3 regions of the Pectobacterium punjabense genome follow, and region 2 is predicted to be linked to each of the others. Evidence: predicted binding sites of a transcription regulator. Region 2 holds the regulator's gene; each other region holds the start of a gene.

What was found. The regulator sigma-54, encoded in region 2, starts transcription at its own class of promoters, with help from an activator protein. The targets are predictions, from matches to a motif close to GTTGGCACANNTTTCGCTNT.
Positions count from the first base shown of each region.
Region 1: glnA (glutamate--ammonia ligase) is a predicted target of sigma-54. The motif match lies at 2,818-2,837, and genes of this name have one in related genera.
Region 3: glnK (P-II family nitrogen regulator) is a predicted target of sigma-54. The motif match lies at 7,452-7,471, and genes of this name have one in related genera.

Region 1 covers NZ_CP038498.1:4,693,844-4,704,633, reverse strand. The annotation lists gene glnG (nitrogen regulation protein NR(I)) at 1-68, opposite strand, end outside; gene glnL (nitrogen regulation protein NR(II)) at 77-1,126, opposite strand; gene glnA (glutamate--ammonia ligase) at 1,330-2,739, opposite strand; gene typA (ribosome-dependent GTPase TypA) at 3,109-4,932, shown strand; gene yihX (glucose-1-phosphatase) at 5,095-5,706, shown strand; gene dtd (D-aminoacyl-tRNA deacylase) at 5,771-6,208, shown strand; gene fabY (fatty acid biosynthesis protein FabY) at 6,286-7,227, shown strand; gene E2566_RS21240 (AsmA family protein) at 7,390-9,081, opposite strand; gene E2566_RS21235 (nucleobase:cation symporter-2 family protein) at 9,239-10,627, opposite strand.
Region 2 covers NZ_CP038498.1:347,845-358,634, reverse strand. The annotation lists gene E2566_RS01660 (calcium/sodium antiporter) at 1-773, shown strand, start outside; gene kdsD (arabinose-5-phosphate isomerase KdsD) at 831-1,922, shown strand; gene kdsC (3-deoxy-manno-octulosonate-8-phosphatase KdsC) at 1,942-2,508, shown strand; gene lptC (LPS export ABC transporter periplasmic protein LptC) at 2,505-3,071, shown strand; gene lptA (lipopolysaccharide ABC transporter substrate-binding protein LptA) at 3,052-3,624, shown strand; gene lptB (LPS export ABC transporter ATP-binding protein) at 3,628-4,353, shown strand; gene rpoN (RNA polymerase factor sigma-54) at 4,403-5,836, shown strand; gene hpf (ribosome hibernation promoting factor) at 5,860-6,147, shown strand; gene ptsN (PTS IIA-like nitrogen regulatory protein PtsN) at 6,244-6,717, shown strand; gene rapZ (RNase adapter RapZ) at 6,872-7,729, shown strand; gene npr (PTS phosphocarrier protein NPr) at 7,761-8,033, shown strand; gene rnk (nucleoside diphosphate kinase regulator) at 8,196-8,606, shown strand; gene pmbA (metalloprotease PmbA) at 8,708-10,048, opposite strand; gene yjgA (ribosome biogenesis factor YjgA) at 10,345-10,790, shown strand, end outside.
Region 3 covers NZ_CP038498.1:1,322,244-1,333,033, reverse strand. The annotation lists gene E2566_RS05950 (efflux RND transporter permease subunit) at 1-541, shown strand, start outside; gene E2566_RS05945 (type B 50S ribosomal protein L31) at 771-1,019, shown strand; gene ykgO (type B 50S ribosomal protein L36) at 1,037-1,180, shown strand; gene tomB (Hha toxicity modulator TomB) at 1,777-2,145, shown strand; gene E2566_RS05930 (HHA domain-containing protein) at 2,199-2,402, shown strand; RNA gene ffs (signal recognition particle sRNA small type) at 3,069-3,165, opposite strand; gene E2566_RS05920 (MGMT family protein) at 3,340-3,660, shown strand; gene E2566_RS05915 (YbaY family lipoprotein) at 3,680-4,264, opposite strand; gene tesB (acyl-CoA thioesterase II) at 4,477-5,340, shown strand; gene amtB (ammonium transporter AmtB) at 5,701-6,987, opposite strand; gene glnK (P-II family nitrogen regulator) at 7,027-7,365, opposite strand; gene E2566_RS05895 (SmdB family multidrug efflux ABC transporter permease/ATP-binding protein) at 7,725-9,500, opposite strand; gene E2566_RS05890 (SmdA family multidrug ABC transporter permease/ATP-binding protein) at 9,493-10,790, opposite strand, start outside.

The DNA of each region.
Region 1 (10,790 bases), 450 kb from region 2:
AGCGCGCGCTCAAGCACCCAACGGATGGAGCTATCGTCATCGACAATCCAGACTATCCCTCGTTGCATTGTGAACCTCACTGGCGAATGGGCAGGTAAACCGAGAATTCGGTGTGTCCTGGCCAACTGTTAAATTCAATTTTACCGGAGTGTTGGTCGATAAGACTGCGGGCGATAGAAAGCCCTAAACCGGTTCCCCCTTCGCGCCCGCTTACCATCGGGTAAAACAGGGTGTCCTGTAGCTGAGCGGGTACGCCGGGGCCGTCATCTTCCACATCAATACGGGCGGCGAGGCGGTAGCGCACACCGTGCAAGGTAAGCTGAAAAGCCGTGCGTGTACGTATCGTAATCGTCCCGCCTTCCTCGCCCAGCGCCTGTAGCGCATTTCGGGTAATATTCAGCAGTACCTGTTCAATCTGGTCGGGGTCGTGCGTTAACTCCGGCAGGCTAGGATCGTAATCTTTTACCAGCGTCACGTTATCTGGCTTTTCCAGTGAGACAAGCTGGCAAACACGTTCGGCGACCTGATGGATGCTTTGAGTGACGTGCAGGCCGGGCTGTTGTGGCCCAAGCAGGCGATCAACCAGATTACGCAGGCGATCCGCCTGCTCAATAATGACCTTGGTGTATTCCGTCAACGCGGGATCGGGCAATGCCTTGGCAAGCAGCTGTGCGGCTCCGCGCAATCCTCCAAGCGGATTTTTTATCTCATGTGCCAGACCTCGGACCAAGTCACGAGCGGCCTGCTGCTGTGCATGTTGAAGCTGTTCCTGACTGAGACGGCGCTGGTTATCCATCGGCGCCATTTCCAGTAAGATAAAATCGTTTTGTACCCGCTGAGCGGTGAGCGACATGATGTGCGCTTTGCCATCCACGACGAGGGTGACTTCGTTATCCGTAAAACCTTGTCCTGAATCCAGACTTTCACGCAGTAAATCGATATTCAGAGAAAAATATCCCAGCAAATCGGGCAGCGGTGTGCCAGATAATTTACGCGAGCTTTGTGCCAGTAATTGCTGTGCTGCCGGGTTGGAATAGTGAATCGCCAGATCGTTATCCAGCAATAAGATGCTATTTATCAGAGAATTTAGGATCTGCCCAGCATCGGGCAGCGTGCCTGTTGCCATAACGCAGACTCCCGCACCAGCATGGTGCATTTAGTGTGGATGATGGATGTTACGCCACAACGGCCAATGCCCGTGGTGAAAAAAGCCCATCCGAAGATGGGCTGAAGCGTTTCCACGGCAACAAGAACAAACTTCTTAGTATTCTGTTGGTTATCGGTGATGGTCGGGTATCAGCACACCCAACCACGCCAAGGCAGAGATTATTAGACGCTGTAGTACAGTTCGAACTCAACTGGGTGTGGCGTCATACGAACGCGGTCAATCTCAGATTTACGCAGTTCGATATACGCTTCGATAGCGTCGTCGGTGAACACGCCACCACGGGTCAGGAACTCGCGGTCTTCGTTCAGTGCAGCCAGGGCCTCGTCCAGAGAACCTGCAACTTTTGGAATCTCTGCTTCTTCTTCCGGTGGCAAGTCGTACAGGTTTTTGTCCATCGCATCGCCAGGGTGGATTTTGTTGATGATACCGTCAAGGCCGGCCATCAGCAGTGCGGCGAAGCACAGGTATGGGTTAGCTGCTGGGTCAGGGAAGCGCGCTTCGATACGACGTGCTTTCGGGCTAGCAACCACAGGGATACGGATTGAAGCAGAACGGTTACGGGCAGAGTAAGCCAGCATAACAGGGGCTTCGTAGCCTGGGACCAGACGCTTGTAGGAGTTAGTGGTTGGGTTCGCCAGGGCGTTGATAGCTTTAGCGTGTTTGATAACACCGCCGATGTAGAACAGAGCCAGTTCAGACAGGCCGCCGTATTTGTCGCCAGCGAACAGGTTAGTACCGTCTTTAGACAGAGACATGTGGCAGTGCATACCAGAACCGTTATCACCGAACATGGGTTTTGGCATGAAGGTCGCCGTTTTACCGTAGGCGTGAGCCACGTTATGTACGACATATTTGTAGATCTGAATTTCGTCCGCTTTTTTGGTCATGGTGTTGAAGCGGGTAGCCACTTCGTTCTGACCAGCAGTTGCCACTTCGTGGTGGTGAGCTTCAACAACCAGACCCATTTGCTCCATGGTCAAGCACATAGCAGAACGGATGTCCTGCGCTGAGTCGACAGGTGGAACTGGGAAGTAGCCGCCTTTCAGACCTGGACGGTGACCTTTGTTACCGCCTTCGTATTCTTTACCGGAGTTCCAGTAAGCTTCGATATCGTCGATAGCAACGTGGGAGCCGGACGTGCTGCTGCCGAAACGGATGTCATCAAACAGGAAGAATTCTGGCTCTGGCCCGAACAGTACGGTGTCGGCAATGCCAGAAGAACGCAGGAAATCTTCCGCACGTTTCGCGATAGAACGTGGGTCGCGATCGTAGCCCTGCATGGTGCCTGGCTCGAGGATGTCACAACGAATGATCAGCGTAGAATCTTCGAAGAACGGATCGATCATCGCGGTGCTGGCATCTGGCATCAGAACCATGTCTGACTCGTTAATACCTTTCCAGCCGCCAATCGAGGAACCATCAAACATTTTACCTTCTTCGAAGAAGTCGGCATTGACTTGATGAGCCGGAATGGTGACGTGCTGCTCTTTACCTTTAGTATCCGTGAAGCGTAAATCAACAAACTTCACTTCGTGCTCATTCAGCATCGTCAAAACATGTTCTGCGGACATACTTGGTTCTCCCGATTGGTCATTTATCGTCGTGGAACGAATATCGTTGTGGATTGATGTTGTTGCCGTGAGTAGACTAAAGCTAAAAGTGTGCCAACTTTTTAAATTCGTGCAATGTGTTGCCCCTTGGGGCTTTCTCACGTAAACCCACTGCACCATTATAGTCTAAAGCACCAAAATGGTGCTCCATATGTGAATTATTGCACTTATTTAGTGCATTCATGTTCGCTTGTAGCGCTTTTGCACCGTGAAAGGGATCACAAAGCAGGCAGCTCTAGGTTGTTTATCATAGATGCTTGTGATCTTGTTTAGTCCCTCGATTAATACGTGTACAATAGCGCGCTATTTCTAAATGCCTGAGGCAAAGCTGTGATCGAAAATTTGCGTAACATCGCCATTATTGCGCACGTTGACCATGGGAAAACCACCCTGGTTGACAAACTGTTGCAACAATCCGGAACGTTCGGTGAACGTGTCGAAGCAACTGAGCGTGTAATGGACTCCAACGATTTGGAGAAAGAGCGTGGAATTACTATCCTCGCAAAAAATACCGCCATTAATTGGAAAGACTACCGTATTAACATCGTAGATACCCCGGGACACGCCGACTTCGGCGGCGAGGTTGAGCGTGTTATGTCGATGGTTGACTCGGTACTGCTGGTTGTTGATGCGATGGATGGCCCGATGCCGCAAACTCGTTTCGTGACCAAAAAAGCGTTTGCCAACGGTCTGAAACCTATTGTGGTTATCAACAAAGTTGACCGTCCTGGTGCGCGTCCTGACTGGGTTGTCGATCAGGTATTTGACCTGTTCGTGAACCTGGATGCGACTGACGAGCAGCTGGATTTCCCTATCATTTATGCTTCTGCGCTGAATGGTATCGCGGGTCTCGACCACACTGACATGGCGGAAGATATGACTCCGCTGTATCAGGCGATTGTCGATCACGTTTCTCCGCCTCAGGTTGAGATGGATGCGCCGTTCCAGATGCAGATCTCTCAGCTGGACTACAACAACTATGTTGGCGTTATCGGTATCGGCCGTATCAAGCGCGGTAAAGTTAAGCCTAACCAACAAGTCACTATTGTTGATAGCGAAGGCAAAACCCGTAACGGTAAAGTCGGTAAAGTTCTGACTCACCTGGGTCTGGAGCGTATCGACGCGACTGAAGCGGAAGCAGGCGATATCATCGCGATCACCGGTCTGGGCGAGCTGAACATTTCCGACACTATCTGCGATCCGCAGAATGTCGAAGCGCTGCCAGCACTGAGTGTCGATGAACCTACCGTTACCATGTTCTTCAACGTCAATACTTCACCATTCTGCGGTAAAGAAGGTAAGTATGTGACGTCGCGCCAGATTCTGGAGCGTCTGAACAAAGAGCTGGTGCACAACGTTGCTCTGCGCGTTGACGAAACCGAAGACGCCGATGCGTTCCGCGTTTCTGGCCGTGGTGAATTGCACCTGTCCGTTCTGATCGAAAACATGCGTCGTGAAGGCTTCGAACTGGCTGTATCACGTCCGAAAGTTATCAACCGCGTTATCGACGGTCGTAACCAAGAGCCGTTTGAAAACGTAACGCTGGACATCGAAGAACAGCACCAGGGTTCAGTCATGCAAGCCATGGGTGAACGTAAAGGTGATGTGAAAGACATGATCCCAGATGGCAAGGGTCGTATCCGTCTGGATTACCTGATCCCTGCTCGTGGTCTGATCGGTTTCCGTACCGAATTCATGACTATGACGTCTGGTACAGGTCTGCTGTACTCCACGTTCAGCCACTACGATGACGTGCGTCAGGGTGAAATCGGCCAACGTCAGAACGGCGTGCTGATCTCTAATGGTCAGGGTAAAGCGGTCGCGTTCGCACTGTTTAGCCTGCAAGATCGCGGTAAGCTGTTCCTCGGACACGGTGCAGAAGTGTATGAAGGCCAGATCATCGGTATTCACTCACGTTCTAACGACCTGACGGTAAACTGTCTGACCGGTAAGAAACTGACCAACATGCGTGCATCGGGTACTGACGAAGCGACTACGCTGGTTCCGGCCATCAAAATGTCTCTGGAACAAGCGCTGGAGTTCATTGATGATGACGAACTGGTTGAAGTTACGCCACAGTCTATTCGTATTCGTAAGCGTCACCTGACTGAAAACGATCGTAAGCGCGCGAGCCGCGGCAGCAAAGACGTCTAATTTCAGACCGATTTGTATTGTCACGTAACAGGGTACCTTCGGGTGCCCTGAATTTTATGCGCTTTCTTCCACTTTAACCTTTCCTTTATATTTCCTCCCTGTTCAGCTCCGCCATTTCCCGCTACAGTGAAAATCCTACGATTGCGTCAGAAGGTGGCTGCCATGCTGTATATCTTTGATTTGGGTAATGTCGTCATTGATATTGATTTCAAAAGAGTATTGGGCGTCTGGAGTAATCTGAGCAGCGCGCCGCTCGCAACGTTGCAAGAGCGCTTTGTCATGGGCGACGCGTTTGAACAGCATGAGCGGGGCGAAATTAGCGACGAGGAATTTGCCACCAGGCTGTGCCAGGAAATGGGCATCGCCCTGAGCTTCGAGCAATTCACCGCTGGCTGGCAGGCTATTTTTATTGCACTGCGTCCTGAGGTTATCGACATCATGCAGCGTTTGCGTCAGGAAGGACACCGCGTGGTGATTCTGTCGAATACCAATCGTCTCCATTGTTCACACTGGCCAGCATTGTTTCCAGAAGTGGGGGATGCGGCTGACAGACTCTATTTGTCGCAAGACATTGGGCTACGTAAACCTGAATTGGCGATTTATCACTATGTCCTGACACAGGAAGGTGTTACGCCTGAGCAGGCCGTGTTTTTTGACGATAATTCTGCAAATATTGATGCTGCGCAGAGTCTGGGCATTCACAGCATTCTGGTGACCGATCGTCACGTGGTTCCAGACTTTTTCGCTATGCAGACAACGACGGCCAAAGCATGATTTGTATCGCAGGGGCGGACATAGCCCCTCTTGGGAATGATAACATCAGGAGTAGTTGGGTTTTATGATTGCGCTAATTCAGCGGGTTTCCAGCGCCAGCGTTACGGTAGAAGGCAGTGTGGTTGGGGAAATCGATAAAGGTTTGCTGATCTTGCTGGGCGTTGAGCAGGGCGATGACGAACAAAAAGCTACACGACTTTGCGAGCGCGTGTTGGGCTACCGGATATTCGGTGACGATGACGGGAAAATGAACCTCAATGTGCGTCAGGCATGCGGTAATGTGCTGGTGGTTTCCCAGTTTACGCTGGTGGCCGATACGCAGCGTGGTATGAGACCTGGATTTTCCCGTGGTGCACATCCCTCAGAGGCCGATCGCCTCTATCAGTATTTTGTTGGGCAGTGTCGTGAGCAAGGCGTTCATACAGAAACGGGGCAGTTCGCGGCGGATATGAAAGTGGCATTGGTGAATGATGGCCCGGTGACGTTCTGGTTACAGACATAAAGCTGCTGTTCCGTGTATCAGTTTGAGATCTTATGAACCATGGTGCAACAAAGCATCATCGGCATAGAGGAAGGGCTATGTATCATCTGAGAGTACCTGAAAGCGCGGAAGAACTGGATGCGTACTATCAATTTCGCTGGGAAATGCTGCGTAAACCCCTACACCAGCCGCTAGGCTCCGAACGTGATGCCTATGACGCGCTGGCACATCACCAAACGGTGGTTGATGAGCAGGGGAAGCTGGTCGCGATTGGGCGTCTTTCTATCAATGCAGATAATGAGGCGGCAATCCGCTTTCTAGCTGTTCATCCTGACCTACGGGGGAAAGGGTTAGGAACACTGCTTGCGATTACTCTGGAGTCTGTAGCACGTCAGGAAGGCGTTAAACGCGTGGTCTGTAGCGCCCGTGAAGACGCAATGGACTTCTTTTCCAAACTAGGTTTTGTTAATCAGGGGGAAATCACTGCGCCGCAAACGACGCCTGTTCGGCACTTCCTGATGATCAAACCGGTGGTGACGCTGGATGATATCTTGCACCGCCCTGACTGGTGCGGGCAGTTGCAGCAGGCTTGGTATGATCATATCCCTCTGAGTGAAAAAATGGGGGTACGGATAAGCCAGTACACCGGGAAGAAATTTATTACTACCATGCCTGAAGCGGGTAATCAGAATCCGCATCACACGCTTTTTGCCGGCAGTATGTTTTCTCTCGCAACGCTAACGGGTTGGGGGTTGATCTGGCTGTTGCTGCGTGAACGGCATCTTGGTGGAACGATCATTCTGGCGGATGCGCATATTCGTTACAGTACGCCAGTCAGTGGCCGACCAAGCGCTATTGCCGATTTGGGGTCGCTGAGTGGCGATCTGGATCGTCTGGCTCGAGGGCGTAAGGCGCGCGTGCAGTTAAACGTCGAGCTGTTCGGTGATGACAATAAAGGGGCGTTATTTGAAGGGGTGTATATCGTGCTGCCTGCTCAGCCGGATGCGCCATTGGAAGAGGGGGGATCGGAAGTCGATTAACCCGTTACTGAGCCTTATGACGTTCTTCCCATCCGTACATCACGCTTCACGCTAGCCCGCAGTACCCCGTCAGAGTAACCCCGTGGTTTTTACGGGGTTTACCCTATTTTTCAGCATGTTATTAATCTGTGAATGCTTTTAACGTCTTTGAAAACGTAATATTTATGGCGTTTCCGTCACCGTTCCCTGATGCATTTGCTGTCTGATGGGATGATCATTGCTATCCACACCTTGTAGCGTGCCAGTTAGCGTCGGCTTCAGCGGTGTATCCGCGGCAAGCCGCCCATTTAACTGCAATTGCAGATTGGTGTTGCCTGTTGGTGCGGTTGCGGGTTCTGGCCATCCCCAACGTGTCAGAACATCTAGCGGTACGGCGCGCCCTGTCAGCGATAGGGAAAAGTTGCGTGCGGGTTGCTGATTGATGGTTGCTTTAGCATCCAGCATGCCATTCTGCGTAAATGCACTGAGTTCATTAATGGCGAGCTGGTTATCATCGGCGACCAATGCCAGAGAAGGGCGACGAACATCAACTTTATTGAACGTTGCGTCACTGGCATTAAGAGTCAACGATCCTGTCCACACTCCCCATTGGTGATTGCGAGCCAGCAGCAAATCGCTGCCATAACCATCCAATGCGGTTAGCTGGAAAGGAAAATCCGGGTTGATATCGATTAGCAGGTTACGATTCGCCGTGAATTTTCGCACATTCACTTCTGCCAGCCATGATGGCAGTGTCGCTTGCCAACGTTGACGCCAGTCGCTGGGGAGTGTGTACTCCATCCCGGCAACAACAAATTCATTCAGCTGTAAGCGCCGATTGCTCCGCTGCCAGTTGCCGTTGGTCCGCAGTAAACCGCCTTCCCAGCGTGTGGAGAACTGCTTGATGTTAACACCCGCTGGCGACAAATCCAGATTCACGATCGGGTCGATAAGGTGCATGTTGCCGTTCACAATATCGGTCGCATTGAACGACAGCGTCCCCCCTTCGCTCTGCCAGTCATTCTGCTTAAACGTGACATTTTGTAGGGCAACATCCAGGTCGATAAACGCCCAGCCCGGCCCTTCAATACGAGCATCAATCAGGTCAAAGCGGTTAACCGTAACCGAAGGTAGTTCGGTTACGGGCTGCCAGAAGGCTTCCGGCGTTCTCTGCGTTTGCAAACGGACATTGCTGAGTCGGAGATTACCGATCTGCCAACTGCCGTCTTCCGCGCGGCTGGCGTTGCCTGTTAGCTGCCCCTGGGCAACATCGGCGCCGAAATTGCTCAAAATCAGCTGGTTGTGGTTGATCTCGCCTTGAACTAATACCTGACTGGCAGGAATATCGTTGAGCTCAAGCGAACGGGCGCTGAGCTGGAACTGCCCTTGTTTGCCCAGTAGATAACCCGCTTCGGGCTGCCACGGCATTATGCCGCCGTTGATCTGCTGACCATTCAGGCGCCAATCACCGTCCTTTGCCTGTAGTGCCATGGTACGCAGTTGTAGCACATCGGCTTCGATAGGGAGCGTGGCGGCCTGTGGGGAAAGGTTCAGCGTACCGCCTTCCAATTCCAGGCTGGCGAAATGGCGCGGATCGGTAATTTGACGCACGCTAAACCCGGCTGAGACCTGCTTTGCGGTGAGGGTCGGCGGCTGGTTTTTCTGACCAAAACTGACATCGGTGAGTTGGATATGATCGGCTGTTGACCAGCCATGATTGATTTTTCCCAGTGATAACTGGTAGTCGGTGTTCTGGTTTACCCAATTACTCACCCAGCCTGCCGCCCAACTGGTTTGCAGTAATACATATACGACCACTAGCGCTAAAAAGGCCAGCAGCAGTAGGGTCAGCAATAATTTCCCGATAAATTTCATCGTGTCAGTCCATGCCAATCGTCAGGGAGAACTGTTCTTATGCCGCAATTTCCCTGAAGGCTCAATAGGTAATGCTGTTACAGACAGTAAAAAGCGAGCGGTGTTGCATCACCGCTCGCTTTTACATGAATTGAACAGAAATTATTGCGTACTGGCGCTATTTTTCTTCGTGTGGGAAGACCATATTCAGTACGATTGCGGTAATGCCGCCAGCGGCAATACCGGAAGACAGCAATGTTTTAATCCAATCCGGTGCGAATTGCAGAATCAACGGCTGCTGTGATACGCCAAGGCCGACAGCCAGTGACAGTGCAATAATCATGATTGCACGGCGGTTCAGCGGTTCACGCGATACAATGCGCACACCAGAGGCGGCGATCGTACCAAACATCACGATAGTGGCGCCGCCCAGAACCGGCTCTGGAATATGTTGCACAAATCCGCTGACCGCAGGGAACAGCCCTAGCGCGATCAGCATCAGTGAAACCACGAAACCGACATATCGGCTAGCAACGCCGGTAAGCTGGATGACGCCGTTATTCTGGCCGAAGCAAGAGTTCGGGAAGGTATTGAATACAGCGGACAGGCAAGAGTTCAGACCGTTTGCCAGCACGCCGCCTTTCAAGCGTTTCATGTACAGTGGGCCTTTGACGGGCTGCTCGGAAACGTCGGAGGTCGCGGTGATATCACCGATGGTTTCCAACGATGTGACCATGAAGACCAGCATCAGCGGAATCAACAGATTCCAGTCAAAGCCTAAACCGTAATACAGCGGCGTGGGCACCATGATGGCTGTATCGTGTTGCGAGGATGTGTTTTCCGGCAGCATACCCATTAGCCAGGCACCCAGATAACCCACCGCCATGGCAATCACCAGCGAGGCGACGCGCAGGTAGGGGTTACGCTGGCGGTTCAGCAGAATAATCACCAGCAGCACCACACCTGCCAGCAATAAGTTCTTAGGCGCACCGAAGGTGTTATTACCCATCGCGGCATAACCACCGCCGATAGAGGTCAGGCCGACCTGAATCAACGACAGACCAATGATCATCACCACAATGCCGGAAACCAGCGGGGTGATGATGCGGCGAGTTAAATGCAAAAAGCGTGAAAGAATGATTTCGGTGAAGGACGCGACCATCAGCGTACCGAACAGCGCAGCCATCATCGTGGGAACATCCGCTCCACCATTCTTCAGCGCCAGCCCACCCATAATCAGCGGCGTCACGAAGTTAAAGCTGGTGCCCTGAATAGATAGAAGACCAGAACCGACGGGACCCCAGGTTTTAATTTGGAGAATAGAGGCCAGGCCGGAAGCGAAAAGCGACATGCTGATGATGCGCTGCGTATCCTGAGCGGGTAAACCTAATGCCTGACAGATCAGTAGCGCGGGGGTAATCACAGCAACAAACATGGCCAACAGGTGCTGGCTGGCGGCGAACAGCGTTTGCGGCAGCGGTGGCCTGTCTTCAAGACGATAGATAAGTTCACTGCGCTGAGGAGTGGCAGCGGCTTCGGTTTGGGACGTTTCCGTGGTGGTAGTCATGATGTAAGTTGGCGTTCCTGAAACGACAAAGAGCGCATTTTAATGATCTCTTTGTCGAAAGCAAACGTTTGCTAACGTTTGTCCACATGATTTTTAGGTTATGAAATAGCCCATCAGACAGATGTTTTCCCTTTGTGAGAATATTATTAATGATGAAAATAGT
Region 2 (10,790 bases):
AAAACGATATGGCCGTCGGCAATGTTATCGGCTCCAATATCACCAATATTTTACTCATTCTCGGCAGCGCGGCACTCATTCGCCCACTCACAGTACATTCGACTCTGCTGCGCCGAGAGCTGCCGCTCATGTTGTCCGTCACTTTATTGTGTGGCGTTTTGCTGCATGATAGCTACCTGAGTCGCGCCGACGGCATGATGCTGCTCTTCGCCGCCAGTCTGTGTCTGGTGTTGATACTTCGTATGGCACAACAGGCACAGCGGGAAGGCGGCGACAGCCTGACTCGTGAACAGTTGGCAGAACTGCCGCAGGACGACAGCAATCAGATGGCTGCCGTGCTGTGGCTGATTCTCGGTATGATTATTTTACCCATGGCCGCCCGGATGGTGGTGGATAACGCGACCGTCATTGCGCGTTACTTCGATGTCAGCGAATTGACCATCGGGCTGACCATATTGGCGATCGGCACCAGCCTGCCTGAGCTTGCTACGGCCATCGTCGGGACGTTGAAGAAAGAAGATGATATTGCACTGGGTAACCTGATTGGCTCGAACATCTTTAATATTGCAATTGTGCTGGGCGTACCCGCACTACTCTCGCCGGGCGCACTGAATCCTCAGGTTTTTCAGCGCGACTATTGGGTCATGCTGGCGGCGAGCGTGTTGTTAACCGCACTATGCCTCAGCAAAAAACGCCATATAGGACAGGGCGCAGGCGCATTATTATGCTGCGCGTTTATCGCCTACCTTACGGTGTTGTTCTGTTTTTCATAAGAACCTGTTTTTCATAACTATGCGGTTCCGTTTTTCATCATAATCAGGACTATTGGTATGTCACAGTTTGAACACGATGCTCATCTAAAACAGCAGTCTGACCGTGCACTATCCGATCATGCAACACAAGCCGATCACGAACGACAATCCGATCACACGCAACAGAAGGGGCCTGAACTGCCAGCAAACTTCGATTTCCAGCAGGCAGGCAAGCAGGTACTGAGCATCGAGCGCGATGGGCTTGCGCAATTAGATCAGTATATTGACGACAATTTTACGCTCGCCTGTAAAAAGATCTTTCACTGTCAGGGCAAAGTGGTAGTGATGGGAATGGGCAAGTCCGGCCACATCGGCTGTAAGATTGCCGCAACCTTCGCCAGCACCGGTACGCCCGCTTTTTTTGTCCATCCAGGCGAAGCCAGCCACGGTGACCTTGGCATGGTAACGCCGCACGATGTCGTGATCGCGATTTCCAACTCTGGCGAATCCCATGAAATCCTGTCGCTGATCCCTGTTCTGAAACGACAGAAAGTGTTCCTGATCTGCATGACCAGCGCACCAGAAAGTACGATGGGTAAAGCGGCGGATATACACCTGTGCGTCCACGTTCCTCAGGAAGCCTGCCCGCTCGGTTTGGCTCCTACCACCAGCACGACTGCGACGCTGGTGATGGGCGATGCGCTCGCCGTGGCGTTGCTACAGGCGCGCGGTTTTACTGCCGAAGATTTCGCCCTCTCTCACCCCGGTGGCGCACTTGGCCGCAAACTTTTACTGCGTATCAGCGATATCATGCATTCTGGCGACGAGATTCCCCATGTCCCACACGATGCCTCGCTGCGTGATGCACTGGTGGAAATTACGCGCAAAAATCTGGGTATGACGGTAATCTGCGAAGCGGATATGAAAATTCAGGGTATCTTTACCGATGGTGACCTGCGCCGTATCTTCGACATGAATATTGACTTGAACAGCGCGCGCATTGCTGATGTGATGACCGCGGGCGGCATCCGAGTTGCACCGCAAACGCTGGCGGTGGACGCACTTAATCTGATGCAGTCGCGCCACATTACCTCAGTGCTGGTGGCAGAGAACGATCGTCTGGTCGGTATTGTCCATATGCACGATATGCTGCGGGCTGGCGTGGTTTAAAAAGAAAGGATAATTGTGAATGAGTGAAACCAGGGCGCAAACCGATACCTGTTATGGGCCTGTCGATCAACAGGTACTGGATAAAGCCCGTGAAGTTCGCCTGTTAATCTGCGACGTTGACGGCGTGATGTCCGATGGTCTGATTTACATGGGTAACCACGGCGAAGAGCTGAAAGCGTTTAACGTCCGTGATGGCTATGGTATTCGCTGCTTGCTGACGTCTGGCCTTGAGGTTGCCATCATTACCGGGCGTTCCGCAAAATTGCTGGAAGATCGCTGTAAAACACTGGGCATTAACCACCTTTATCAAGGGCAATCGGATAAGGTTTTGGCCTTCAACGATCTGTTGGATAAACTGTCGGTCACAGCAAATCAGGTGGCCTATATCGGCGACGACATGATCGACTGGCCAGTGATGGCACAGGTTGGTCTGAGCGTTGCCGTAGCGGACGCCCACCCGCTGCTGTTACCGCGCGCGGATTATGTCACCCGTATTGCGGGTGGCCGTGGCGCAGTTCGTGAGCTGTGTGATTTGATTCTGTTCTCGCAGGACAAGCTGGAGCATGCCAAAGGGTTGTCGATATGAGTAAAACCAAGCGTTGGCTGACCGCTTTTCTCGCCCTGTTGGTATTGATCCTCATCGGCTGGAATATTGCGGATGACGACACCGTATCGACACCGGATGCAAATGACCCTACTGTGCCAGTCTATACCAGCGAAAAGACCAACACTCAGGTATACAGCCCTGCGGGTAAACTAAGCTACAGACTGATTTCGGAAAAAGCGGAGTATTTCAACGATGAGCAGTTGAGTTGGTTTACGACCCCCGTTGCCACGCTGTTCAATGAACAAGGCATTGCAACCTGGTCAGTACGCGCCGATCGCGCCAAGCTGACAAAAGACAAGATGCTCTATCTGTATGGCCACGTCGAGGTGAATAGCCTGACAAAGGACACTCAGCTTCAGCGCATCACAACGAATAATGCCCAGGTGAACCTGGTCACGCAGGACGTCGCTTCCGATGATGAAGTCATCCTGTACGGCGCCAGCTTTACCTCAAGCGGAATGAAAATGCGCGGAAATCTGCGTAATAAAACGGCCGAGTTGATCGAAAAGGTAAAAACCTCTTATGAAATCCAAAACCAATAACCTGATGCGTAACACCCTGATCGCCAGCTCGCTGTTCGCCGTCAGCGTTTCCGCCTTTGCCGTGACTGGCGATAGCAACCAGCCTATTCACATTGATTCAGCCCAGCAATCTCTGGACATGCAGGGCAACACCGTGACGTTCACCGGCAATGTTGTCGTGAAACAAGGAACGATTGAAGTGAAGGCCGATAAGGTCGTTGTGACACGTCCACAGGGTGCACAAGGCAGCGAAGTGGTGGAAGGTTACGGTAACCCCGTGACGTTCTACCAGATGCAGGATAACGGCAAGCCGGTAAAAGGCCACGCGCAAAAAATCCGCTATGAGCTGGCCAAAGACCTTCTGGTACTGACAGGTAATGCCTATCTGGAACAGCAGGACAGCAATGTCAAAGGCGATCGCATCACCTATTTGGTGAAACAACAGCAGATGGAAGCGACCAGCGATAAAGGAAAACGCGTGACGACGGTGTTAGTCCCCTCTCAGCTTCAGGAGAAAGAGAACAAAAGCCAGCCTTCTCGTTCTCAACAACCGCAACCACGGGTCACTGAATAAGTTATGGCAACATTAACCGCAGAAAATCTGGCTAAGGCGTACAAAGGCCGTAAGGTCGTGGAGAACGTCAGCCTCACCGTCAACTCCGGTGAAATCGTCGGCCTGCTCGGGCCGAACGGTGCAGGAAAGACCACAACATTCTACATGGTCGTGGGTATCGTCCCACGTGATGAAGGACGCATCGCCATTGATGACGACGACATCAGCCTGCTTCCTCTGCACGAGCGCGCCTTACGCGGCATCGGCTACCTGCCGCAGGAAGCCTCGATTTTTCGTCGCTTAAGCGTCTACGGCAACCTGATGGCGGTGTTACAGATCCGTAAAGATTTGACGACCGAGCAGCAGGAAGATCGTGCCAACGAGTTAATGGAAGAATTCAATATTACTCATTTGAGCGATAGTCTGGGACAATCTCTGTCGGGTGGGGAAAGACGCCGCGTGGAGATTGCGCGTGCGCTAGCGGCAAACCCAAAATTTATCCTGCTGGATGAACCGTTTGCGGGCGTAGACCCGATCTCCGTACTGGATATTAAAAAAATTATTGAGCATCTGCGTGACAGCGGACTGGGCGTGTTGATTACCGATCATAACGTCCGCGAGACGCTGGATGTCTGTGAACGAGCCTACATCGTGAGTCAGGGCAACCTGATCGCCCACGGTTCACCGACCGATATTCTGGCCGATGAACAGGTGAAACGCGTCTATCTGGGCGAAGGCTTCCGACTCTGATAGGGTAATATTTTCTTTTTGCAGTACTTATGGGACGTTAGCGCGATTTATGAAGCAAGGTTTGCAACTCAGGCTTAGCCAGCAACTGGCCATGACTCCACAGCTCCAACAGGCAATTCGGCTGTTGCAACTGTCCACGCTTGAATTGCAACAGGAGATTCAACTGGCGCTGGAAAGCAATCCGTTGCTTGAACAAACGGATCAGCACGACGAAATCGAGTCATTCGAAAAGGCAGACAGCGATTCACTGGATACCGGTGAAGCCCTCGAGCAACGGGACATGCCGGAAGAATTACCGCTCGATGCCACCTGGGATGAGATTTATTCCGCGGGCACGCCGTCGGGCACTGGCACCGATTATCGCGACGAAGAACTGCCAATTTATCAAGGTGAAACCACGCAAACGCTTCAGGATTACCTGATGTGGCAGGTTGAGCTGACGCCGTTTTCAGATACCGATGCCGCCATCGCGACCTCGATTGTCGATGCCGTGGACAACACTGGCTACCTGACGGTGCCGCTGGAAGACATCCTCGACAGCATCGGTGACGACGACGTGACGCTGGAAGAAGTCGAAGCCGTACTTAAGCGCGTGCAACGCTTCGATCCTGTAGGCGTTGCTGCTCGAGACCTGCGTGATTGTCTGCTGGTGCAACTTTCCCAATTTGACAACAGCACGCCGCGCTTGCTCGAGGCTCGCCTGATCGTCAGCGATCATCTCGATCTGTTAGCCAACCATGATTTCCGCAGCCTGATCCGCGTGACTCGTCTAAAAGAAGAGGTGCTGAAAGAAGCGCTGGCGCTGATCCAATCGCTCGATCCCCGACCGGGACAATCGATCAACACCGGTGAATCTGAATACGTGATTCCTGACGTGCTGGTACGTAAAGTTCAGGGGATCTGGGCCGTCGAACTCAACACCGACAGCGTTCCCCGTTTGCAGATTAATCAGCAATATGCGGCGCTGGGTAACAGCACGCGCAACGACAGCGACGGGCAATTTATTCGCAGTAACCTGCAAGAAGCGCGCTGGCTCATCAAAAGTCTGGAAAGCCGCAATGACACGCTGCTGAAAGTGACCCGCTGCATCGTCGAACAGCAGCAGGATTTCTTCGAGCAGGGCGAAGAATTCATGAAGCCTATGGTGTTGGCAGACATCGCCCAAGCGGTAGATATGCATGAATCCACCATCTCACGCGTGACGACACAGAAGTTCCTGCACAGCCCGCGCGGCATTTTTGAGCTAAAATATTTCTTCTCCAGCCACGTTAATACCGATAGCGGCGGAGAAGCCTCGTCAACGGCAATCCGTGCGCTGGTGAAAAAGCTTATTGCCGCGGAAAACCCTGCGAAGCCATTGAGCGACAGCAAGCTCACCACGTTGCTCTCCGATCAGGGCATCATCGTGGCACGCCGTACCGTCGCAAAATACCGAGAGTCTTTATCTATCCCACCATCGAATCAGCGTAAACAACTGATTTGATCTCAACAGAGAAGGAAGACACTATGCAGCTCAACATTACCGGACACCACATCGAGATCACTGAACCACTGCGTGATTTTGTAAATGGCAAATTTGCCAAATTAGAGCAGTATTTTGACCGGATTAATCAGGTCAATGTGGTATTGAGAGTGGAAAAAGTTCAGCAAATTGCCGAGGCCACGCTCCATGTTAATGGTGGGGAGCTGCATGCAACCTCCGAGGCGGCAGATATGTACGCCGCGATAGATTTATTGATTGATAAGCTGGCAAGACAGCTCAATAAGCATAAAGATAAGCTCAAGCAGCACTAATTTTCTCCTTTGCCATTTGGTAAAGGAACAAACCCACGCTATCCGACGGATGGCGTGGGATCACCAGAAGTGAAAGCGTCGTTAAGTGAAAATAAAATGAGCCACGATCCCGTATTGCAACTCAGCACCGTGTTACGTCCTGAGTGCACCCGAAGCACCGTCCACTGCCAGAGTAAAAAACGGGCATTGGAAATTATCAGCGAGCTGGCCGCCAGGCAGCTTAACATTCCCTCGCAGATTATCTTTGATGCCATCCTGACCCGGGAGCGGATGGGCAGCACGGGAATCGGCGGCGGCATTGCCATTCCTCACGGTAAGCTGGAAGACGATAATGCGCTGGGTGCCATCGGTGTTTTCATCCAGTTAGAGCAACCGATCGCTTTCGATGCTATTGATAATCAGGCTGTTGATCTGCTTTTTGCCTTGCTGGTTCCAGCGGAACAATGTAAAACCCATTTGCATACCCTGTCGCTTGTTGCCAAACGACTGGCGGATAAAACGGTTTGCCGACGCCTACGCGCGGCGCAAAGCGATGAAGAGCTGTACCAGATTATGACGGAAGCGGGTTAAACCAGACGATCGTCATACTCACGATGACGGGCTATTCGCAGTAGAACGAGAGAATGCTTGCAATCCGTGCGCTAAGCCGTCATTTTTTAGCGATACATCATAAAAATCATGGCAATGAAAATTCGCCATCACGTTGCCAGAGGGGAGTCGTCAGATGGTACTGATGATTGTCAGCGGTCGCTCAGGATCAGGAAAATCTGTCGCCCTGCGCGCATTGGAAGATATGGGGTTCTACTGCGTAGATAATCTACCAGTGGTTCTTCTGCCAGAACTGGCAAATACGCTTGCGGCTCGTAATATTTCTGCCGCAGTCAGCATTGACGTGCGCAATATGCCGGAATCTCCAGAGATCTTCGAGCATGCCATGGAGCAACTGCCATCAAGCTTCTCGCCTCAGTTGCTGTTTCTGGACGCCGATCGCAACACGCTGATCCGTCGCTATAGCGATACCCGCCGCCTGCACCCACTGTCCAGCAAGAATCTGTCGTTGGAAAGCGCGATTGATGAAGAAAGCGACCTGCTGGAACCGCTGCGTTCGCGCGCCGATCTGATTATCGACACCTCAGAGATGTCGGTGCACGAACTGGCCGAAATGCTGCGTACACGGCTGCTCGGCAAGCGGGAACGCGAGCTTACGATGGTGTTCGAATCGTTCGGCTTTAAGCACGGTATTCCTATCGATGCGGATTACGTCTTTGACGTACGTTTCCTGCCGAACCCGCACTGGGACCCGAAACTGCGTCCGATGACCGGTCTAGACAAGCCCGTTGCGTCCTTCCTCGACCGACATACCGAAGTGCACAACTTTATCTACCAGACTCGTAGCTATCTCGAACTGTGGCTGCCGATGCTGGAAACCAATAACCGTAGCTACCTGACCGTCGCCATTGGCTGTACTGGCGGTAAGCACCGTTCGGTTTACGTCGCTGAACAGTTGGCAGACTATTTCCGCTCACGCGGTAAAAACGTACAGTCACGCCACCGTACGCTGGAAAAACGTAAACCCTCGTGATAGTCGGCAAACCAGTACAGCCAGGTAACCCATGACAGTCCGGCAAACGGTTGAAATCAAAAACAAGCTCGGTATGCACGCTCGTCCAGCGATGAAGTTGTTCGAATTGGTGCAGAGCTTTGATGCGGAAGTGATACTACGTAATGACAGCGGCACCGAAGCCGAAGCCAGCAGCGTGATTGCCATGTTGATGCTGGACTCGGCGAAAGGGCGTCTCATTGAGGTAGAAGCGACTGGCCCAGATGAAGATCAGGCACTGGCTGCCGTCATCAAGCTATTTGAAGCTGGGTTCGACGAAGACTAGCGATTTCCTTAGCTGGCTATCAGTACACCTTAGTGCTTCACTTTCCCTTCCGAACCTCCTACTATCTACCTACATAAATCATAATATTTTCTTATACCCCCTGCTCCTCTGGGAGCGGGGGGTAATTTTTATATCATCTGAAAATACCAACTGGAGAGGAGTATGACGAAACCTAACCTGACAATCAGTGAATTGGATGCAGAACGTCTGGATAAGTTATTGGAGCAGCCCGCCTTTGCGGACAGCGATATCGCACAGGCGTTGAATGAGGAACTGGATCGGGCAGAAATTTTGCCTTCAGCATCGATTCCCTCACATGTCGTCACCATGAATAGTCGGGTGCGTTTCCGCGATCTGAATACCAATGAAGAGCATATCCGCACACTGGTGTATCCAGCCGCGGTGAAGGACAGTCAAGAACCGCTGTCGGTGATGGCTCCGCTGGGCGCAGCACTATTGGGAATGCATGTGGGAAACACGATCGCCTGGAAATTGCCAAACGGTGAAGAAACGCGAATTGAAGTAGTAGAACTACTCTATCAGCCAGAAGCCGCAGGCGAGTACCACCGCTAAATCAGCAAGGTGCTACTCTGCTATAAATGCATGCTGATAAAGGCATAGAGTAACAGCCGTCGGACACTGCCGACGGCGACGGTTACTCGCGCAGAGTAAGCTTATTCCCCTGCGATCTTCATTTCAGGCAGCAACACGGAACCACACTGGATATTGCTCCGGGTTTCGATATCGTTCCCCACCGTCACAATATTGCGCAACATATCTTTCAGGTTGCCCGCAATCGTAATCTCGCTGACCGGATACTGAATTTCACCGTTTTCGACCCAGAAGCCAGATGCCCCACGAGAATAATCTCCCGTCACACCGCTCACACCTTGCCCCATCAGTTCGGTCACCAGTAGGCCTTTACCCATCTGTTTCAACATGCCGTTGAAATCTAAACCTTGTCCGGCAATCCGCCAATTGTGGATGCCGCCCGCGTGGCCGGTGCTCTGCATCCCCAACTTACGTGCGGAGTAGCTCGTCATCAGCCACGTCTGCAACACGCCTGCTTTCACAATTTCACGCGCCTGCGTCCGCACACCTTCGCTGTCGAATGGCGTAGAAGCCAGCCCTTTTAGCAAGTGCGGCAGTTCCTCAATCGTCAGCCACTCCGGCAGAATCTGCTGACCCAGTTTATCCAGCAGGAAGGTAGATTTACGATAAACGCTGCCGCCGCTGATGGCACCGACTAAGTGACCAAACAGGCCTGTCGCCACTTCCGCAGAAAACATCACCGGTGCCTGCATAGTCGGCAGTTTACGCGGTGACAGACGGGATAACGTCCGGCGTGCGCACTCTTCGCCCACCCATTCAGGGCTCAGCAAATCATCCAGCGCACGGCCAACGGTATAGGCATAATCCCGCTCCATATCACCATTCACTTCGGCAATCACGCAGCTGGACATGGAATGACGGCTGGAGCAGTAGCTTTTTAGCAAGCCATGGCTATTGCCAAACACCTTAACGCCGTAGTGACTGTTAAAGCTGCCGCCTTCAGTGTTAGTGATACGCTTGTCAGCCTGTAATGCAGCCTGCTCTGCACGAGCGGCTAATTCAATGCCGCGATCCGCATCCAACTCAGTTGGATGGAACAGATCCAGATCCGGCGCGTCAAACGCCAGAAGATCGCGATCCGCAGGGCCAGCGAAAGGATCGACTGAGGTATAACGCGCGATATCCAGCGCGGCCTGCACAGTACGGGCTATCGCATCCGGGCTAAGATCGGTAGACGATGCGCTGCCTTTACGCTGTTGGTGATAAACCGTAATGCCCAACGCACCATCGCTGTTGAATTCAACATTTTCAACGTCACCATAACGGGTACTGACGCTAATGCCCGTCGTTTTTGACACCGCGACCTCTGCCGCATCAGAACCGGCACGCGCCAGTTCCAGTGCCTGAGCAACCGCGAGTTCCAGCGCTTTACGCTGCTCTGCAACCTGAGTAGTTATCGTCATTGTTCTGCCATAATGAGTGGAAGAAAGCTCACCATCATCATCCCCGCAACGAGCACAAAAGGGGCGTATACTCTCTATACTTCGCGCAGCCAACGCATAGGCAACTTGAAGTATGACGAGCATAAAATGGTGTAGCATAATGCTTTCTAGTCTAACAGGATCTACGGACAATTTCGCACAAAGCCCAAACCTGTTAGTATCAGCCTCTTTTTTTCTGGTGGGCACGCTGTTCACCATCCCGGAGCCGCTACGCATCGCGTTAAGCATTGCTCCTGGACACTTTTTAGGAGCCAACCATGAAACAAAAACCCGAAGACTGGCTGAATGACGTCCCGGATAATCAAGAAGACGACGAAGATGATGAAATTATCTGGGTCAGCAAAAGCGAAATAAAGCGCGATGCTGAAGCACTGAAAGATCTCGGTGCGGAGCTGGTTGAGCTGGGAAAAAACGCCCTGGAGAAGATTCCGTTGGACGACGATCTGCGTGCAGCGGTGGAATTGGCACAGCGGATCAAGAGAGAAGGCCGTCGTCGTCAGCTACAGCTCATTGGTAAGCTACTACGCGCCCGCGATCCAGAACCGATCCAAACCGCGCTGGATAAGCTAAATAATCGTCACAATCAGCAGGTAGCCTTGTTCCACAAACTGGAACAGCTGCGCGACCGCCTGATTACCGAAGGGGACGATGTGGTTCCAGAGATCCTGGCACTGTACCCACATGCTGACCGTCAGCAGTTGCG
Region 3 (10,790 bases), 970 kb from region 2:
TCAGGAACGGTTGTCTGGTAACCAGGCACCTGCAATCTATGCCATTTCATTGATTGTCGTGTTCCTGTGTCTGGCTGCGCTTTATGAAAGCTGGTCAATACCGTTCTCCGTCATGCTGGTTGTTCCATTGGGGATCGTTGGTGCATTGATTGCGGCAAATATGACAGGTCTTGAAAACGACGTTTACTTTAAGGTGGGCCTGCTGACAACCATAGGGCTATCCGCGAAGAACGCCATATTGATCGTCGAATTTGCTAAAGATCTGATGGAAAAAGAAGGGAAAGGACTGATAGAGGCAACGCTGGATGCGATTCGTATGCGTTTGCGCCCAATCCTGATGACATCGCTGGCCTTTATCCTCGGCGTAATGCCTCTGGTAATCAGTAGCGGTGCAGGCTCCGGTGCACAAAATGCCGTCGGTACTGGCGTAATGGGCGGGATGATTACAGCAACCGTGCTGGCCATCTTCTTCGTCCCTGTGTTCTTTGTTGTGGTTCGTCGTCGCTTCAGTAAGAAAGCAGACGATACAGCAGCCCACTAATACTTCGTAACACCCCATATCTACTCTAAAAGGCCGCCTAGCGGCCTTTTTTATCTCTTCTGCCCTATACCCGACTAATCCAAGCTAAACGGCACACTGTGCTTTTTCATCTTATTCGTATCTACAATGATTTAGATAATGCTGCCGCCTCACTGCAACATAATGGTTGATCATGATGATAAAAAAGCGCAACATACAGATATGTTATAACATAACAATAGAGGCAATAATGAAGGCAGGAATTCACCCTGACTATCGTACAGTGGTATTTCACGATACCAGCGCGGATGTCTATTACAGGACAGGGTCAACCATTAAAACCGATCGGACAATCGAGCTTGAGGGCGTCAACTACCCTTACATAACCATTGATGTTTCTTCGGCGTCGCATCCCTATTACACCGGGAAGCAAAAAGAATATTCCAAAGAAGGCAGCACGGCGCGCTTCCAGCAGCGCTTTGGGAACTTCTTCAAGTAATCAGAGAGGGTTATTAAATGCAGGTGCTTAGTTCGCTGCGTTCAGCAAAAAATCGTCACAAAGATTGTATTGTGGTCCGCCGTCGCGGGCGAGTTTACGTTATATGTAAATCCAACCCGCGCTTCAAGGCCGTGCAGGGCGGAAAAAAGAAAAAAGGTTAATCTTTCTCTACCACATCCCGATACAGTCTATGCTATGACGTGAGTAAGGCTGTACGGGATGTGTTTTCGTTAAAAAACTTATTAAACAATAAGATAACAATAATCACGATACCGTACTACCAAACAATCTCTTCGCATTTCTTCTACCCTTTCTCATATTTTCAGATAGAAACAATTAAATAAGCTGCCGATGAGTTTATTCTATGCTCATTGTTACAAAAAAATCTGAGGATTAATCAAAATAAATAGCGGTGAAAACCTTACCTATTATCCGCGAATTTCACGAACGCTTTTGCTATAGTCATATATAGAATGACCTAATCGTAACCAACATGGTATAGCTATACTTAAGGTTAAGTCATGATAGGTTGGTATTTACGCCAGCCCTATTTCACGACATAGTAATATGTGAGAGGTTCGAAAATCGCCGTTGTCTCATTCAATGTTGAACGAATCACAATGGCTAAACGCATTGTCTGTAACAACATCAATACGAAACAATGCTAACGTCTTTATCTTGCAGGCTTCATCAGTCTACCTGTTTACCAGGTGTTAACCGCAGTAACACTGAATAACGGCTTAACGGAGGGATTGATATGGATGAGTACACACCAAAACATTATGATATTGCCCAACTCAGATTCTTATGTGAGAATCTGTGTGATGAAAGCATAGCAACGTTAGGCGATAGCAGTCATGGCTGGGTCAATGATCCAACCTCTGCGATCAATCTCCAATTAAATGAGCTTATTGAGCATATCGCTACGTTTATTCTCACATTTAAAATAAAATACCCTAACGAAAGTGAGCTTTCAGAGCAGGTAGAAAAGTATTTAGATGATACTTACGTCTTGTTTAGCAACTATGGTATTAATGATGCTGAACTACGACGCTGGCAGAAGTCTAAAGCAAAATTATTCGGAATGTTCTCAGGGGAGAACGTCTGTACGCCTGCTAAAACTTAAGCAATAATTTATTTATATTTTTTAACCACCAGGTACTGTTTGCATAGGCCATTATGAAAAAAATCGATTATTTGATGCGTTTGCGTAAATGCACAACCATAGACACTCTCGAACGCGTTATTGAAAAAAACAAGTATGAACTCTCCAATGATGAGCTGGAGATGTTCTTTTCTGCAGCCGATCATCGTCTGGCAGAGCTGACGATGAACAAACTCTACGACAAAGTTCCTACCGCAGTATGGCGATACGTCCGTTAATTTCTAACGGCGTGCATACAAAAACTGACATTAAATACACTGTGCCGATAATATTATCGGCCTTTGTTTTTATTATCTTTTTAATACATTAATTAAACAAGACTTGTAACAAATTGTATTTTCCACATAAAAAATGAAATACTATTTCACCCCATTTATTTCCCTACCGTTTATCATTTATACCCTAAATAATTCGAACTTCAGGACCAAACGAACTCATTTTGAATAATGCGGCAAGGAAAGGACAAATTCATCGGGCACGAATTTGACCAGCCAACAGTTGGCCTTCGGTGAGAGACAAGACGTCTATCATTTCATACCGATGGGTTTACTCAGGTAAGTGGTTCGGGTGAATGAACGCCGCCAATGCACAGGTAACTTGAAGTATAACGGCATATAGCAATCGCATTGATATCATCATAAATGGTATATCCCGTGATAAAAACAGGGGTCGTAATAATTGGCGCAATGATTAATCGCGAAGTAAAGAGATCCGAGAATCCGCCAGAAAAAACAGAGTTCAAGCAACGACGCCTGTAGAATCGAGAATGACGGCACAAAGATTATGTATGAGAGTGGGTTTATGGCGGCGAGTCGAGTTTATCGACAGAGAATGAATACCTCGTCGACGATGAAGCATCCATGCAAGAGCAGAAATGGTGGAGGCCCTGCCAGCTACATCCCGGCACACACGTCTCCTGCTGCGGCTGCTTCCTTCCGGATCTGACCGAGTCCACAGGTTAGTGTTGCGGGAGAACCGACAGGGCCTCCATTGACAACTTTATAACAATGCTACTGCTCGTCACAAAGCGGTGGGCATTATCGGCGATGAGATAAGCAATTGCAAGCTAACACACACTAACCGTTGTTTTCTTGCCCACCCTGCTGTGCCACTATGGCATCCAATCGATTCAGGAGCAGCCAGGAATATGCGCTGATGTCAGAAGAAAACGATAATTTCCGCCAACGCGTTTTTCAAATTGTCGCGGCGATTCCCTATGGAAAAATAGCAACCTATGGCGATATCGCGCAACTTGCCGACTCGCCCAGAGCTTCGAGGCAAGTCGGCGGTGTGTTAAAACGTTTGCCGAAAGACAGTAAACTCCCCTGGCATAGGGTAATCAACCGTAAAGGCGAAATATCACTCGTCGGTGGAGATTACCTACGCCAAAAATCAGCGCTACAAGCGGAAGGCATTATTTTCAATCGCCAGGGTAAGGTGGATCTTGCTAAGTATCGCTGGCAATACGCGCCATAACGGCGCGTATACTGATGAATTACCAGATTGGCTGCGCAGGCACCATAGAGGATGAAGCAGGTTGCCCCTGAAGCATATGAGGGGTTTCATTCGCCGGATTGGATATCATCGATCCCTGATTTTTCGCGGGTAACGGGACTGAAGCAACAGGCACCAATACCAAATCGGCACGGTTCACCCCATTGCTAATAACGGGTAAGACGTTCTCCGTCACCATGACGACGCGATTATCGATCGCAACTGCCGCGCTGAGTAAGATACGCGCGTTGGGCTGAATATCAGCCGGGTTATACGGTAACTCGAATTGGAAAGGTGCCTGCTTTCCTTCTGTACGCGTCACACTCTGAGTAATCACTTTTGAAGGCGCATCCGCCAGCGATGCATCAGACACCGTAACGGTCAAAACCGCGTTATGAGGCAACGCAATACGCTGACGAATATTCACTGTACCCGTTACCGCAGGCATTGCGACAGCCGGGCGCTGTGAGGAAACAGAGGTAACAGGTGCGCCAGTCTGAGGAGAAACGCCATAATCACTTCTCTGTGCACATGCGGCCAGAGTCATCGATAACGTGATACCGCCTAAGATATGCCATAATTTCATTCGGTCAGTCTCCTTTATTATTGTCAGACTACCGGTATCGTAAACCGGCACTTACAAATAGTATGATTCAATAAACATAATAGTGATGGTGCAAAATTCTGATATTTTCCTAAAAACCACACATTCATTATAGTAAAAAGCCACAAATAGATATTTTAAACCTTACAGAACAAACAGATAACTAACCATCCGCATCCATTGAGGCCGATACCATGAGTCAATCACTACAACACCTTCTCGACCTCTTGCATTTAGAGAAACTCGAAGAAGGGCTATTTCGCGGACAAAGCGATGATTTGGGGCTGCGCCAGGTCTTTGGTGGGCAAGTCGTGGGACAGGCGATGTCAGCCGCCAAGCAGACCGTTCCTATCGAGCGCAACATTCACTCTTTTCACAGCTACTTTTTGCTACCCGGCGACAGCCAGAAACCGATTATTTATGACGTTGAAAACCTACGCGATGGCAATAGTTTTAGCGCCCGACGCGTTAGTGCTATCCAAAATGGTCGACCCATTTTTTATATGACGGCCTCTTTTCAAAGCCATGAGGAAGGGTTTGAGCACCAAAATGTGATGCCAGACGTCGCACCGCCAGAAGCACTACAATCCGAACAAGAAATCGCGCAAAGTATGCAGCACCTTCTGCCGCCACGCTTTCGCGATAAATTTATTCAAGCTAGTCCGATTGAGATGCGCCCGGTTAAATTCCACAATCCCCTGAAGGGGGAAGTGGACGAGCCAGTCAGGCACGTTTGGTGTCGTGCCAGTAGCACGCTGCCGGACGATAAGCGTATTCATCAATATCTTCTCGGCTATACGTCTGACTGCAATTTCTTACTCACCGCCTTGCAGCCTCATGGCGTCGGCTTTTTGGAACCAGGTATGCAAGTTGCCACGATCGATCACTCAATGTGGTTCCACCGTGATTTCCGGCTGGATGACTGGCTGCTATACACCGTAGAAAGCACGTCCGCATCCGGCGCTCGTGGCTTCGTGCGCGGGCAATTCTATACCCGAGAAGGCGTGCTGGTTGCATCCAGCATGCAGGAAGGCGTCATGCGTCGCCGCGAGCACTAAATTCACTATACCCGTCATACTTCAAGTTGCATGTGCGTTGGCCGCGTTACTCGGCACACTGGCGTGTGGCTCGCCCCGTTGGGGCCGCTGCAAGCAGCGTTCAAACTAGCCTCTGGCAGGTTTGTCAGTCACCCGAATCACTTACCTGAGTAAGCTCATCGGGATGAAATGAGAGACATCCTGTCTCTCACCGAAGGCCAGCCTCTGGCTGGTCAAATTCGTTCCAGACGAATTTGTCCTTCTCTTGCCGCCTGCCTGAAACTCGAATTATTTAGGCTATATAATGTCGTAAATAAAACAGGCGTGGAGTTTCCCCCACGCCTGTTTACTGTCGATCTCACTTACTGGTTATAAGCACAATTACTGGTTGTAAGCGCTCTCGCCATGGCTGTTGACGTCCAGACCTTCGCGCTCTTGCTCTTCAGGTACACGCAGGCCGACAATCATATCCGCCACTTTGAAAGCAACGAATGCCACTACGCCAGACCACACCAGACAAACAATCACGCTGAACAGTTGCACCCAAACTTGATGCGCCATCGTCACGCCTTCTGCATAGCCAGTACCACCCAGCGAAGCCGAAGAGAACACACCTGTCAGGATACAACCAACGATACCGCACACGCCGTGAACACCGAACACATCACACGGGTCATCCACGCGCAGCCATCTTTTCAGTACTGTTACGCCCCACAGACCGGCAACACCACCAGCCAGACCGATGATCAATGCGCCACCCACACCTACCGTACCTGCCGCTGGGGTAATGGCCACCAGACCCGCGATACAGCCAGAGCACGCACCTAGCAAAGAAGGTTTACCGCGAACCAGCCACTCACCGCCAACCCATGCCAGAATGGCAGCAGCAGTCGCAACAACCGTATTCAGGAAAGCCAGAGCAGCAATACCGTTCGCAGCGCCCGCAGAACCGGCATTGAAACCAAACCAGCCGATATACAGAATCGCCGTACCGATAAATACCATCGGCAGGTTATGCGGTTTAAACGCTTCTTTACCAAAGCCGGCACGCTTGCCCAGCAGGTAAGCACCAACTAACCCAGCAACCGCAGCGTTGATGTGAACGACCGTACCGCCCGCGAAGTCCAGTGCGCCATCCGCCGCCAGATAACCACCGCCCCACACCATGTGCGTCATTGGCAGATAAGAGAATGTCAGCCACAGTGCAACAAAAATCAGCACCGCAGAGAAACGAATACGCTCAGCAATTGCCCCGACAATCAGCGCAACGGTGATGCAGGCGAAGGAAGCCTGATACGCTACGTGTACAAACTGATAGAAAGTGCCACTGATAGACTCAATCCCAATGCCTTTCAACATAAAGGTGCTGAACCCACCGAAGAACGCGTTACCTTCGCTGAAGGCCAAACTATATCCATAAACAACCCACAGGATACAGACCATTGCGAATGTTACGCTCACCTGCGTCATCATAGACAGAACGTTCTTTGAACGGATCAGGCCGCCATAAAACAGTGCGATGCCCGGTATAGTCATAAAGAGTACCAGCGCGGTACAAATCATAATAAAAGCGTTATCCGCTTTATCAATCGTCGGTGTTGCAGCCATTGCCCAGGTCGGGAGTAATGCCGCCACACCGAGACCTAATGAAGAGAGTAGTTTTTTCATTTTCATCCATCCCTATTTACGTATCTACGCTAGGTGTTGTTAAAGTGCGGCTTCGTCAGTTTCACCCGTACGAATACGGATAACCCTTTGCAGCTCGGCGACAAAAATCTTGCCATCACCAATTTTTCCGGTATACGCGGCTTTGCTGATGACGTCGATGACTTCGTCCAGTTGATCGTCTGCAATCGCGATATCAATTTTTACCTTGGGCAAAAAGTTAACGCTGTATTCAGCACCACGGTATAGCTCCGCATGCCCTTTCTGACGACCAAATCCTTTCACCTCAGTGACAGTAAGCCCCTGAATGCCGACAGAAGATAACGCTTCACGTACATCTTCCAGCTTGAATGGTTTTATCACCACAGTAACCAGTTTCATTTATCTTCCCCCTAGCCATTACGTTCAGGCTTTCGCCCGCCACTTGTTCGATTACGCGCTCTATGAAGTCGGTCTACGCAATGATTAAAGCAAACGGTGTGCCATAAATGATTTATCTGGCATAAATCAGGAAAGATAACGTGATTAAAGATGGGAAAGGGTAAAAATCAAATTCAATAGGAAAGAAAGATGGAAAGATACGGGCAAAAAACGCACCGAATTAGTGCATCGAGAGTGTTTTCAGTGCAGAGCGAGCAAAAAGCTGAATCATGATGCTTGCTGATGGTGCGAAGACATGAGCTGACTGTCGTTCTGCACCACTCGACGCGGTGCAGAACGTGGAATGACAGATAATGGTGCTATGCGGTACAAGGCTCGGTACTGGTGCTAGCAAGATCCTCTCCGGCCAGTTGCAACTGATACATTTGATAATAGCGCCCCTGCTGTTGCAGCAGTTGCTCATGTGTTCCCCGTTCGACGGTTTGTCCGTGATGGAGCACCATGATCGTATCTGCCTCAACGATGGTGGAAAGCCGATGTGCAATGATAATTAAGGTTGTCTGTTCCCTAATAATTCGCAGCGCCTTTTGTACCGCTTGCTCCGTACCCGAATCAATATTCGCCGTCGCTTCATCGAGAATCAGGATTTTAGGCGTTTGCACCAGCACCCTTGCAATCGCTAACAGCTGTTTTTGTCCAGTAGACAGGTTATTCCCCTGCTCACCAATGCGCGTATGTAACCCTTCAGGGAGATCACGAACCAATTCAGCGAGCTGCACCACTTCCAGCACCCGCCAAACGGCCTCTTCACTGATATCACGCCCCAGAGTTACATTCACAAACATGGACTCCGCCAGCACTACCGGGTCCTGTTGCACCATTGCCACATTTTGGCGCAAAACTCCATGGGATAACGTCGATAGCGGCCGACCATCAAGCCGAATCTCACCCTCCCCCGCGGCGTAATACCCCATGAGTAAGCTGGCTAATGTACTTTTTCCACTACCGGTATGCCCCACTAAAGCGACAAAGCCGCGATCGGGTATCGTCAGAGAAATATTCTGTAGCACACGTTTTTCTGTGCCATAGGAGAAAGAGACATCGTTAATATCAACGCGTCCAGACACCAGAGGACGATCGTCATTTCCGTAGCGCTGCTTTGTGCCATCCATCAACTCAAAGATACGTTCACCGGCAACAACCGCCTGCTGCAACATCGATTGCTGAGTCGTCAGTTCAATTAGCGGTTCATTCAACCGGCCAAGGTAGTTGATAAAGGCATACAAGACCCCAACACCAACCGACCCCATAGAGCTAAAACCGAATTGGATCAACAACCCACACAGTACCATCGCGGCAAATAAGCTGAGCAGAGGCCGCAGCAGGAAACCTTCCAGACGCAAGGCCTTCATACGTGCTTCGTAATGCGCATGGCTGGCTACGCCTAGCTTCTTCCCAAAACGTGCCTGCTGGCGGAATTGCTGAATGATACCCATGCCATTAATGACTTCGTTGAAACCGTCATTAATGTCCGCCAGATAGCTTCTCACTTTGCGTACAATCGGCGTACTAAAGCGGTGGTAGAGCGCCATAACCGCCGCTACTGCGGGGAAAATCATCAGCGCAACAAGCGCCATCTGCCAGTTCAGACTGAACATCGCTACCAGCATCGCACCAACCAGTGCCGCACTGCGTAATACTGTTGACACCACCATGACGTACAAATCTTTCACGACTTCTGTGTCATTGGTGACGCGTGAAATCAACTGCCCGACAGGTTGCGTATCAAATGTGCTAAGCGGCTGGCGCAATGCAGCATCCATGACATCAATACGCAGTTGCTGCACGACACCAACGGCTACCCGATTAAACAATAACGTCTGAAAATAGTGCAGTGAAGCCGCCAAAATTTGCAGCAGGATATAGGCCATTGCCAAGCCAGCCGCAATCGCCACCGGGAATTGGCCTTTAGCCACCAGATGATCAATGAAATAGCTCACCAATATAGGACCAGAAACTTCAGCGATAGCAGCAACCCACAGCATCAGGACACCGAACATCAGCGGTTTTCGCCAGGGGGAACCATAGGCCAGCAAACGTTTCAGGGTTGGCCAAAACTGTTGGGGGCTATTCATTTTTCGATCCTTCCAACTGCGGCACATCATCCAGCGCCGCCTCCAGCTGTTGATAACGATACATATCCCGATACCAGCCAGGTTCTGCCGCCAGCGCTCGGTGCGTGCCACGCTGCACGGTTTGCCCCTGTTGCAGCACCACAATTTCATTCGCCTCGGTTAGGGCTGACAGGCGGTGTGCACTGATGATCAGCGTCCGTTTTTCGCCCCATGTTTTGAGATTCTGCAAAATCTGGTGCTCCGTTCGCCCATCAACCGCAGACAGCGCATCGTCCAGCACCAAAATTTCAGCATCCAGTAGTAGCGCTCGTGCAATCGCGATTCGCTGTTTTTGACCGCCAGAGAGCATCACGCCGCGTTCGCCAACTTCTGTCAGGTAACCCTGAGGCAAACGCAAAATATCATCATGCACACTCGCAAGCCGTGCCGCATGTTCAATCTCCTGCTGCGTGGCATTCGGGCGACCCAGTGCAATATTTTGTGCCACCGAATCCGAGAACAAAAAAGGCATTTGTCCGACAACGGCAAAACGGCTCCTGAGCTCATCCAAGCGAATGGCATTCAATGGACGCTCGTGATAACGAATCTCTCCCGATTGGCTATCGAAATTACGCAAGATCAGGGCTAGCAGCGTACTTTTTCCCGAACCTGTCGGCCCGCATAGCCCCAACATATTGCCCGGAGCCAAGGTAAATTGAATATTTTTTAAAGCATCGCGGGTATTATCAGGATAGCGAAACGCGGAGATATTCACTGCCAACACGCCCCGATCGGCAGGCAATGACTCCTCACCGTCTTTCACCACAGCGTCTTCCGCGAGTAGCTGTCGAATACGGCCATATGCCGCACTACCGCGTTCAACAATATTAAACATCCAGGCCAGCGCCAGCATCGGCCATATCATCAATCCCAGATACATGACAAAACTGGTCAACAAGCCTAATGTCAGCGAACCATTGATCACCATCCAACTGCCGCCGCCAATCGCCAGCAAATTCGACAGCCCGACGGCAATATAAATCGTGGGATCGAAGCGGGCATCGACTCGGGCAACGTGCATATTTTTAGCGCCAGCATCCGCGGCAACCTGCGCGAAACGTGCAGATTGATAGTTTTCCAACCCAAAGGCTTTAATCATCCGAATACTGGTCAAACTTTCCTGCGCCTGATCGTTAAGCGAAGAAAATGCCGCCTGTGCGGATTTAAAACGGTTATGCAGTTGGGTGCCATAACGTTTGATGAAAAGTGCCATGATGGGCATCGGGAGCAGCGCCAGCAAAGTGAGCTCCC